Regions from separate parts of the Streptomyces griseus subsp. griseus genome, predicted to be linked through region 3. Evidence: riboswitches for the same ligand, from Rfam matches in the RefSeq annotation. Region 3 holds a riboswitch; each other region holds the start of a gene.
The links. Region 3 has a riboswitch for cyclic di-AMP ahead of D6270_RS26210 (M23 family metallopeptidase). Riboswitches for the same ligand answer to the same signal wherever they lie in the genome.

Region 1 (3,226 bases), 890 kb from region 3:
GCGGCTGCGGGTCGCGCTGGGGGAGACCGTGCACGATCTGGACCCGGGCGACAGCGCCCACTTCGACTCGCTCACCCCGCACCGCATCGCGGCCCTGGACCGGGGCGGGGCGGAGCTGCTCTTCGTCCACTCCCTGCTGCAGAGCCCCGCGGCCGAGCTCTGTCTCGGCAACGCACTCCACGCGCGCTGACCCCTTCGTCCCACCGGCCGCGAGGCCGGCAGAGAGGACCGTCATGTCCGATTCCGAGCACTACGACCCGCTCACCCCGAGGCGCCCGAAGGCGGCGAAGGACACGCAGGAGCGCCGGATGCCGCGCGGTCTGGTGATCCGGCTCTTCGCCTACCTGGTGGTCGGCCACGTGATCGCGGCCTTCCTCTACCTGCTCTTCGCGGTGGCGGGCGCCAAGTAGACCGTCAGCCCTGGTCGAGGAGGCGTTCGCGCAGCCGTTCCCGGGTCTGGGGCGAGAGGCCCAGCCCCTCCGTCAGATAGCGGTCGGTCGTGCCCCAGGTCTCGTCGATGGCGGCGTACGCCGCCGCGAGGTAGGAGGACTGCGCCCCGAAGAGCGGGTTGAGCAGCTCCATCACCTCGGCGGACATCCCTACCTCGGACATGTCCGTGCGCTTCACCTTGTACCGGCGGTGGGGGTCGTTGGACTTGAGGTAGTCCGCCTCGATCGCCTCGCGCTCCACGCCGACGGCGAGCAGCGAGACCGCGATGGACAGACCGGCCCGGTCCTTGCCCGCCGCGCAGTGCATCAGGGCGGGCACGCTGTCCTCGGCCAGGGCGTGCAGCACCCGGCTGTGCTCGGCGGTGCGGTCCACGATGGTCGACCGGTACATGGTGATCATGCGCTCGGTGCCCTTGCCGTCGGCGAGGATGGAGCGCAGCTGCTCGATGTTTCCGTCGCGCACGAGCCGCCAGAACTCGGCTCCGTCGGCCGGGTCGGAGAGGGGAATGCTGACATTGCGGACACCGGCCAGCTCGATGTCGTATCCGTCGAGTCGGTGGTCGGCGGAGTTGCGGAAGTCGAAGACGGTGTGCAGCCCGAGCCCGCCGAGGAAGAGCGCGTCCTCGGCGGTGGCGTGCGCCAGGTGGCCGCTGCGGTAGAGCCTGCCGAAGGCCGTGCGCCGCCCGTCCGTGGTGGGGAGCCCGCCCACGTCGCGGAAGTTGCGGACTCCGGTCAGTGCGGTCTCGGTCGGCGGGACCTGCGGCACCTGCTGCGTCACGGTGGCTCCTGGAATCTCTGGCGTCGGCGCGGCTCTCCGGCGAGGGCGCTCCTGCGACGATACGACATCGGTGCACGGTGAAATCGGCGAACTGCTGACGGTGCGTCAGGTTTGGCGCCCACCCCATGTCCGTATTGATGTATTTCGTAGAACATGCCCCGATAATGGGGGAGATGAGATTTCGCAGGTGAGCGGGATCATATCCGTGACGGACCGTGGCTGCGGTGCCCGGGCGTTTTTCCGGGATCCGTACGGAAAGCCAAGATCCGTAATCCACGGAGTGTGACGGGAAATCCGAAGCGAAATGGAATCGATGTTTCCGGCGTGCAACCGACGGCTTGTTCCTGTCGTCCTGACTCGTTTACGGTCACCGTCAATCCGGACGGACCGCCTAATCCTGCCGCCGACCGGAATTCGCACCCACCCACTCACGTGTGGCAGGAGCGGGGGAACCAGGTAAGCCGCCGGCCCGGAGCGATCCGGACCGGCTCGGGGTGAAGTCGCCACCCGGCGACCGGGCATCTCCAGCCCGAACCCGACAGCTCACCTCGCAGGCGCCGGAGAGGAAATTCCCCATGCCCGCAAAGGGTAAGCACCGTCGTCCCAAGTCCGGCCCGATCCACCGCGGCGTCCTCGCCGCGGGCACCGGCGGCGCCGTACTCGCCCTCCCGCTGATCGGCGCCACCGGCGCCCACGCCGCGGAGAAGGCGGCCCCCGCAGTCAAGCCCGCCGCCGTGCAGAGCGCCCAGCAGGCCGCACCGCAGTCCGCGCCCACCACGGCGAAGAAGGCCGCCCCGAAGACGTACTCCGTCGTCTCCGGCGACTACCTCGCCAAGATCGCGGCAGAGCACCAGGTCAAGGGCGGCTGGCAGAAGCTCTACCAGGACAACCGCTCCACCGTCGGCGGGAACCCCAGCCTGATCTTCCCGGGCATGAAGCTGACCCTCGGCGCCAAGGCGCCCGGCTCCGCCGCGCCTTCGCAGGCCGAGAAGGCCGCCCCGGCGCCCAAGGCAGCCCCGAAGGCAGCCCCGAAGGCCGCCCCGAAGAAGGCCGAGCCGGCCCCCAAGGGTGACACCATCTCGGCCGACGAGTCCGACGCCGCAGCCCGGTCCGGCACCTCCGCCCGGACCGGCTCCTCGCAGTCCACCGGCTCCGGCTGGACCGCCCCGCTGGCCAACGCCAACGTCACCACCCAGTACCGCGCTTCCGGCTCCAGCTGGTCCAGCGGCTACCACACCGGCTCTGACTTCCAGGCCGCCTCCGGCACCCCCGTCAAGGCCATCGGCCCGGGCACCGTCGTCTCGGCCGGCTGGAGTGGCTCGTACGGCAACGAGGTCGTCATCAAGCACGAGGACGGCATGTACTCCCAGTACGCCCACCAGTCCTCGCTGAGCGTCTCCGCCGGCCAGACCGTCACCGGCGGCCAGCAGATCGGCCTCTCCGGCTCCACCGGCAACTCCACCGGACCGCACCTCCACTTCGAGGTCCGCACCGGCCCGGGCTACGGCTCGGACGTCGACCCGGTCGCCTACCTGCGGCAGCACGGCGTGTCCCTCTGACCCGAGGGCGCCAAGGAGTGATCGAGGGGCGGTGCGCTGCGGCGCACCGCCCCTCCGCTTATTCCGGGTTTACCAAAAACTGACCGGGTGGTCTATCTCACCACCCGTCAACCCTATATTACGGTCGCGTAGGTCACATTGAACGGTGCAGGATATGTGCTTGTGGCAGACGATTCGAGAACCCAGCAGCAGAACATCATCGGGTCGTACGCGGCGATCGGGGACAGTTTCACCGAAGGCGTCGGAGACCCCGGCCCCGACGGCACCTTCGTCGGCTGGGCGGACCGGTTCGCGGTTCTGCTCGCCGACCGGCTCCCGGCGACCGACGCGGCGACGAACCCGGACGAGACCCGGCACGGGAATTTCCGTTACGCCAATCTCGCCGTACGCGGACGCCTCCTCGACCAGATCGTCGAGGAGCAGATCCCGCGCGCCAAGGA
Region 2 (3,226 bases), 3.0 Mb from region 3:
CAGCACCTGGGTTACGGACACGGCATCCACTACTGCCTGGGAGCACCGCTGGCCCGGCTGGAAGGCCAGGCCGCGGTGGCGACGCTGCTGAAACGCCTTCCTGGCCTACGACTTGCCGCGGAACCTGCCGATCTGCGCTGGCGCGGCGGGCTCATCATGCGCGGACTGCGCACGCTGCCGGTGCAATTCGAGCCGGGGCGACGCCTCCAGGAAAGTGACACGCTGTCACCTCTGTGACTTTCACGTGATCTGCGCTGCATCGACTTGTGACATGCGTTCGAGTCCCGCTAGGTTCACGGTTCGACACGTCGGCCACCGTTCACCGTTGGCCCGTCCGTCACTTGTGCAACAGCTTCATGCTCCTCAGTTCCTGCTTGTCAGTCGCACGGAAGGCAAACCCCATGGGCTCCGCGAACGGCAGACACCGCCGCCCTCGTCAGGCACCCGCCATCGTCGTCGCCGCGGGCGTGACCGGCTCGGCCATCGCCATCCCGCTCCTCGGCGCGGCAGGCGCACACGCGGCCGACGCCACCACCTGGGACCGGGTCGCGGAGTGCGAGAGCGGCGGCATGTGGAGTGCCGACCTCGGCAACGGCTACTACGGCGGGCTCCAGTTCTCGCAGGAGACATGGTCGGCGTACGGCGGTACCGCCTTCGCCGAGCGGGCCGACCTCGCCAGCCGTGCCCAGCAGATATCCGTCGCCGAGAAGGTCCTGGACGACAAGGGCCCGCAGGCCTGGCCGAGCTGCGCGGTGATCTCCGGCCTGGCGGTGGACGGCAGCCTCCCCGGTGTCGACCCCGGTACCACGCCCTCCGCCGACCCCACCGAGGACCCGACGACCGCCCCGGCGGACGAAGCGGATGAAAAGGGCGAGAGCGGCACTTCCGACAAGGCGGGCAAGGGCGAGAAGGGGGGCGGCGACGCCCTCGACCCCTCGGCGAAGCCTTCCGCGAAGCCCTCCACCGGGAAGGCCGGGGAGACCGGCAAGACCGGCGGGACCGGAAACGTCGAGTCCCCCGACGCCTCGCAGCCCTCCCAGGGCGCCGACCGCACCGGCGGCAAGCACCGGGGCGCCCCGGCCCCCGAGGAGACCGGCGCGGTGGACCAGGGGACGGCCCCCGCGAGTCCGGCCGGCACGCCTCGCGGGGCGAGGGTGACGCACGGGACGGCGGCGCGGTCGCCGACGGCGGCTACACCGTGCAGCCCGGGGACAACCTCTGGGCGATTGCTGACGCACAGAAACTTCCCCAGGGCTGGACCGGTCTGTACGAGGCCAACAAGGATCTCCTGGGCTCCGACCCGGACCTGATCCTGCCCGGGCAGAGCCTGGATCTGGGGCTGGACCAGGCCGGTCAGGCGGGTGCCGAGCAGGGCGCCGAGGTGCCTGCCGCCAACTGATCGAATTCGGGAAAACACCCCAAAATCGCGGGTAGTTCAGAGGCCTATGTCCACTTATGCGTAAGTGAGACATGGGTCTCTTTGCTTCAACTGGCGTGTTGCGTCCGCCCGCTCGGCGCAGATCCCCTCCGACCTGCGGAAACGGTCCATCAGGGTGGGCAAGTAAGCGCCGATTGGGCCATTATGTCCATCTTTGAATGTCGGGGTTGCCTGTGTTTACGGTCGGAACCGCTCGCACCGCGGGCCCCGTCGACCGTCACGCCGAATCCTGCCGTCGGTCGAAGGGAACAGACGCGTAAGCGCCGTAGGCAGGAGCGGGGGACCCAGGTAGGCCGCCGGGTCCGTACGGCCCCTTCGGAGGACAGCTCCTTCGAAGCCGGGGACGTACGGGAACGGCTTGGGGTGAAGTCGTGCGCAAGGTCGCGCGACCGGGCAACTCATCAGCCCGAACCCGACAGCTCACCTCGTAGGCGTCGGTGAGGAGATCCGTTCCATGCTGCTGAACAGCAAGGCCAAGCACCGCCGCCCCTCGAAGACCGTCCGTTTCGCCACCCTCGCGAGCATCACCGGTGCAGCCGTCGCCGTCCCGCTGATGGGCGCGACCAACGCTTCCGCCGCCTCCGTCTCGACCTGGGACGCCGTCGCCCAGTGCGAGTCCGGCGGCAACTGGTCCATCAACACCGGCAACGGCTACTACGGCGGACTGCAGTTCTCGCAGTCCAGCTGGGCCGCCGCCGGCGGTACGCAGTACGCCTCCCGCGCCGACCTGGCCTCCAAGGACCAGCAGATCGCCACCGCCGAGAAGCTCCTCGCCCTGCAGGGCCCGGGTGCCTGGGCGTGCGCCGGCGCCGGCGGCCTCACCAACGACGGTGTGGACCCGGGCGTGAACACCGGCTCCGGCCAGTCGCAGAGCAAGCCGCAGCAGGCGCAGCCCGAGCGCAAGGCCGAGCAGCCCACCACGCGCAGCGAGCAGCGCACCGCCCCGGCCGCCCCCAAGGCCGAGAGCTCCAAGAAGACCGTCACCACCCCGACCGGTGAGAAGGTCAAGAAGGGCGACGGCGAGTACAAGGTGAAGTCCGGCGACACCCTGAGCAAGATCGCTCAGAAGGAGGGTGTCAAGGGCGGCTGGAGCAAGCTCTTCAACCTCAACGACGACATCGTCGAGGACGCCGACCTGATCTTCCCGGGTCAGCAGCTCCACCTGAAGTAACAGCCGTCTCTCCTCCCCGGAGGGAGGGGGTCCGGCGGCACCCTCCCTCGCACGGCTCCCCGGCCCGGCGCGCTACTCCCCCCGTGCGCGTCGGGCCGGGGTCTTTCGGTGCGAGGGGCGCCGGCGGGCGGGCCGATCCGTTCACTTCTTGTCGGCAGCGCGCCGCCACTGCTTGTTACTACCCAGTAGATTTCTAGAGATTTGTCCCGTGATGCTGGTCCTTGGGTCCTTTTTCGTCCCAGGAGACGGGCGGTCGGCCGACTGACGCGGCCAGGCCGGTTAGGCTCGTGTCGCAAGGCCACAGTGACCCTGCACAACCAGCGTCATATCCCAGAAGGAGATGCCTCGTGCCGTCCATCGACGTCGTCGTAGCCAGGGAAATCCTCGACTCCCGGGGCAACCCCACGGTCGAGGTCGAGGTCGGCCTCGACGACGGCAGCACGGGCCGTGCTGCCGTTCCGTCCGGCGCCTCCACCGGTGCGTTCGAGGCCATCGAGCTTCGCGACGGTGACCCCAACCGCTACATGGGCAAGGGTGTCGAGAAGGCCGTCCTCGCCGTCATCGAGCAGATCGGCCCGGAGCTCGTCGGGTACGACGCCACCGAGCAGCGCCTCATC
Region 3 (3,226 bases):
GGAGATCGTGCTCGCGTCCGACGCGGACGGCGCCGAGGCCGCCCTGGACCGTCTGGCGAAGCTGGTCGCCGAGGGTCTGGAAGAGCTTCCCGAGACCGTCTGACGATCCCCGGGGCCGTTCAACGGCGACGGACTTCGAGCCGTGGTTCCCCTGAGGGGGGCCACGGCTCTTTCGTTATTCACGATGCCGATACGCCGATCGGCCACCACTTACCCGCACGGCCGATGACCACTTAATTCGGGCAGCACGAATAAAGCCCTCGGCAATTACTTCTCTTTGTATACGGCGTCCTTGTTAATGGCGGACACCCGCGATGTTTACGCCGTGTTGCGAAGAACTCACCCGGGGCGGCGGCGCCGCGCGCCGACCGGGGCGGTCCGGGCGGCGCAGCCGGTGCGCCCCGGCGGCCCGTTCCGCATGCTGGGCGGTGAGCGCCCTGGCCCGTTCCGCGTCGCCGCGCGCCACCGCGTCCACGATGGCCCCGTGCTCGGCCCAGGAGTCGACCGGGCGGGCCGGCTGCTCCACGGCGTACATCCAGGCGACCTTGTGTCTGAGCTGGGTGAGCAGGGCGATGAGGCCGGGGCTGCCGGAGGCCTGGGCCAGGGTCTCGTGGAACCAGCCGCCCAGCGACCGCAGATCCTCCCCCTCGCCCCGCCGGGCCCGCTCCTGGCCCAGCCTGACCAGCCCGCGGAGCACCTTGAGGTGGGCCTCCGTACGGCGCTGGGCGGCCCGGGCGGCGCCGAGCGGCTCCAGGAGCATCCGCACCTCCAGCAGGTCGGCGGCCTCCTGCTCGGTGGGCTCGGCGACACAGGCCCCGGCGTGCCTGCGGGTGACGACGAAGCCCTCGGACTCCAGGGTGCGCAGCGCCTCGCGCACCGGGACGCGGGAGACGCCGTACCGCCGTGCCAGCAGCTCCTCGGTGAGGCGGCTGCCGCGCTCGTAGACACCGGAGACGATGTCGTCACGGATCGCCGTGCATACCGAATGCGCGGGAATGCGCATGTCCGAACCTCCGCCTTAATCCCCGCGAAACGCGGCCGGCCGACGCCTGTTCCGTGACTCTATTGCAATCTGCCGGAATTTCCGATGGCAGGCCGGAATTGATGGATATCTTCTGGCCAGGGGCGGGGAGTGGCGGGGCGCCGTACGAGGCTTTCCCGGCGCATGCCGAAGGCCCCGGTGGGAAACCGGGGCCTTCGTCGGTCAGGGGTCGCGCGCGGTGAGGTCAGACGTTCACGCCGTGCGAGCGCAGGTAGGCGACCGGGTCCATGTCCGAGCCGTACTCCGGGGTGGTCCGGGCCTCGAAGTGGAGGTGCGGGCCGGTGGAGTTGCCGGTGGAGCCGGAGACGCCGATCTGCTGGCCGGAGGTGACGCTCTGGCCGACGGAGACGCCGATCGAGGAGAGGTGGCCGTACTGGGTGTACGTGCCGTCCGTCATCCGGAGCACGATGTTGTTGCCGTACGCGCCGCCCCAGCCGGCCTCGACGACCGTACCGGCGCCGACCGCGACGACGGAGCTGCCGGAGGCGGCGCGGAAGTCCACGCCGGAGTGGCTGCCGGAGGACCAGAGGGCGCCGCCGGACTTGTAGCCGGTGGTGACGTACGAGCCGGCGACCGGGAGGTGGAAGGCGTTGAGGCGGGCGCGCTCGGCGGCGCGGGCGGCCCGGGCCTTCTCCTCGCGGACCTCCTGGGCGCGGGCCTCGGCCTTGCGCCGGGCCTCCGCCTTCGCCTTGGCCTTCGCCGCCTTGGCCTTGGCTTCCGCGGCCGCCTTGGCCTTCGCCTCGGCGACGGCCTGGGCCTGCTGGTGCTGCGCCTGGGCCTGGGCGTCGATCTGCTCGGCGAGTGTGGCGTCGAGGGCGATGGCCTGGGTGAGTCCGGTCTCGGCGGCCTTGGGGGCCTCGGAGTCGGCTGCGGCTGCCGGGGAGGCCAGGGAGCCGAGGACGCCGGTGGTGGCCAGGGCCGCGACGCCGGCGACCTGGGCGCTGCGGCGCGTCAGGCGGCTCGGGGCACGGTGCTTCCCGGTGGCACGGGTGAACGCCATGGAGGGGCTGATCCTTTCCTTCCTTCTCGCCTACCGGGTTAGCTGACGGGTTCGGAGCAGGAAGGTCTCCTACGGAGCTCCGTGCCGGGTCACGGCACGGGGATCCGATTCACCCCAGGGACTGCGTGGGTCCCCGGCTCCCCAGGCTCGCGCCTGACGGGGACTCGGCGATGGCTGCCCGGCGCCGCGGGTGCGGCATACGGGTGACGGACAGCCGGGCCGACGCTAGACAAGGCGACTTCCCATCACCAAACGGGCAGGGGGATTTGTCGCGCATCCCACAGGACATAGAGCAGCCGAAACCAATAAGAGGCATGAAAAGCCCTTAACGGACAAAAAGGAGGACCCCAGCGGCTGACGCTCCGCCGGGGTCCTCTCAGTGCTGGTGTGTGCCGACGCGGCGTCAGCCGCTGACGACGGTCACCTCTCCGATGCCGAGCGCCTTCACCGGCTCCGCGATCTGTGCCGCGTCGCCCACGAGGACCGTGACCAGCCGGTCCACCGGGAAGGCGTTGACCACGGCCGCGGTCGCCTCCACGGTGCCCGTCTCGGCGAGGCGGGCGTACAGCTGGGCCTGGTAGTCGTCGGGGAGGTGCTGCTCCACCTGGTCGGCCAGGGTGCTGGCGACCGAGGCGGCCGTCTCGAACTTCAGCGGGGCGACGCCCACCAGGTTCTGCACGGCCGTCTCACGCTCGGCGTCGGTCAGCCCCTCGGCCGCCAGCGTCCGCAGGACCTTCCAGAGGTCCTCCAGCGCCGGTCCGGTGGACTCGGTGTCCACCGAGCCGCTGATCGCGAGCATCGCCGCGCCGCCCGAGTCGGGGCCGGTGGAGCGCAGGACCTGGGCGAAGGCGCGGACGCCGTAGGTGTAGCCCTTCTCCTCGCGCAGCACCCGGTCGAGACGGGAGGTGAGCGTGCCGCCCAGGCAGTAGCTGCCGAGGACCTGGGCCGGCCACACGCGCTCGTGCCGGTCGGCGCCGATGCGGCCGATCAGCAGCTGGGTCTGGACCGCGCCGGGGCGGTCCACGATGACCACGCGGCCGGTGTCGTCGGCGGTGATCGGCGGGACCGGGCGGGCCTGGGCCGTGTTGCCCGACCAGTCGCCGAGGGTGTCGGCGAGCAGGGCGTCCAGGTCGATGCCGGTCAGGTCGCCGACGATGACCGCCGTCGCGGTGGCCGGGCGGACG

Region 1: linked by a shared signal. The riboswitch ahead of D6270_RS30025 (M23 family metallopeptidase) and the one ahead of D6270_RS26210 (M23 family metallopeptidase) in region 3 are both predicted to bind cyclic di-AMP.
Region 2: linked by a shared signal. The riboswitch ahead of D6270_RS12640 (transglycosylase family protein) and the one ahead of D6270_RS26210 (M23 family metallopeptidase) in region 3 are both predicted to bind cyclic di-AMP.

Annotation. Positions count from the first base shown of each region.
Region 1 covers NZ_CP032543.1:6,696,909-6,700,134, forward strand. Annotated here, with positions in the region: gene D6270_RS30015 (helix-turn-helix domain-containing protein) at 1-190, shown strand, start outside; gene D6270_RS33460 (DUF6126 family protein) at 234-410, shown strand; gene D6270_RS30020 (tyrosine-protein phosphatase) at 415-1,227, opposite strand; cyclic di-AMP (ydaO/yuaA leader) riboswitch at 1,639-1,799, shown strand; gene D6270_RS30025 (M23 family metallopeptidase) at 1,803-2,786, shown strand; gene D6270_RS30030 (SGNH/GDSL hydrolase family protein) at 2,949-3,226, shown strand, end outside.
Region 2 covers NZ_CP032543.1:2,779,997-2,783,222, reverse strand. Annotated here, with positions in the region: gene D6270_RS12650 (cytochrome P450 family protein) at 1-237, shown strand, start outside; partial or broken gene D6270_RS33805 (transglycosylase family protein) at 402-1,399, shown strand; cyclic di-AMP (ydaO/yuaA leader) riboswitch at 1,690-1,887, shown strand; gene D6270_RS12640 (transglycosylase family protein) at 1,893-2,609, shown strand; gene eno (phosphopyruvate hydratase) at 2,957-3,226, shown strand, end outside.
Region 3 covers NZ_CP032543.1:5,802,065-5,805,290, reverse strand. Annotated here, with positions in the region: gene D6270_RS26220 (HPr family phosphocarrier protein) at 1-103, shown strand, start outside; gene D6270_RS26215 (GntR family transcriptional regulator) at 296-1,003, opposite strand; gene D6270_RS26210 (M23 family metallopeptidase) at 1,227-2,042, opposite strand; cyclic di-AMP (ydaO/yuaA leader) riboswitch at 2,056-2,222, opposite strand; gene D6270_RS26205 (M16 family metallopeptidase) at 2,446-3,226, opposite strand, start outside.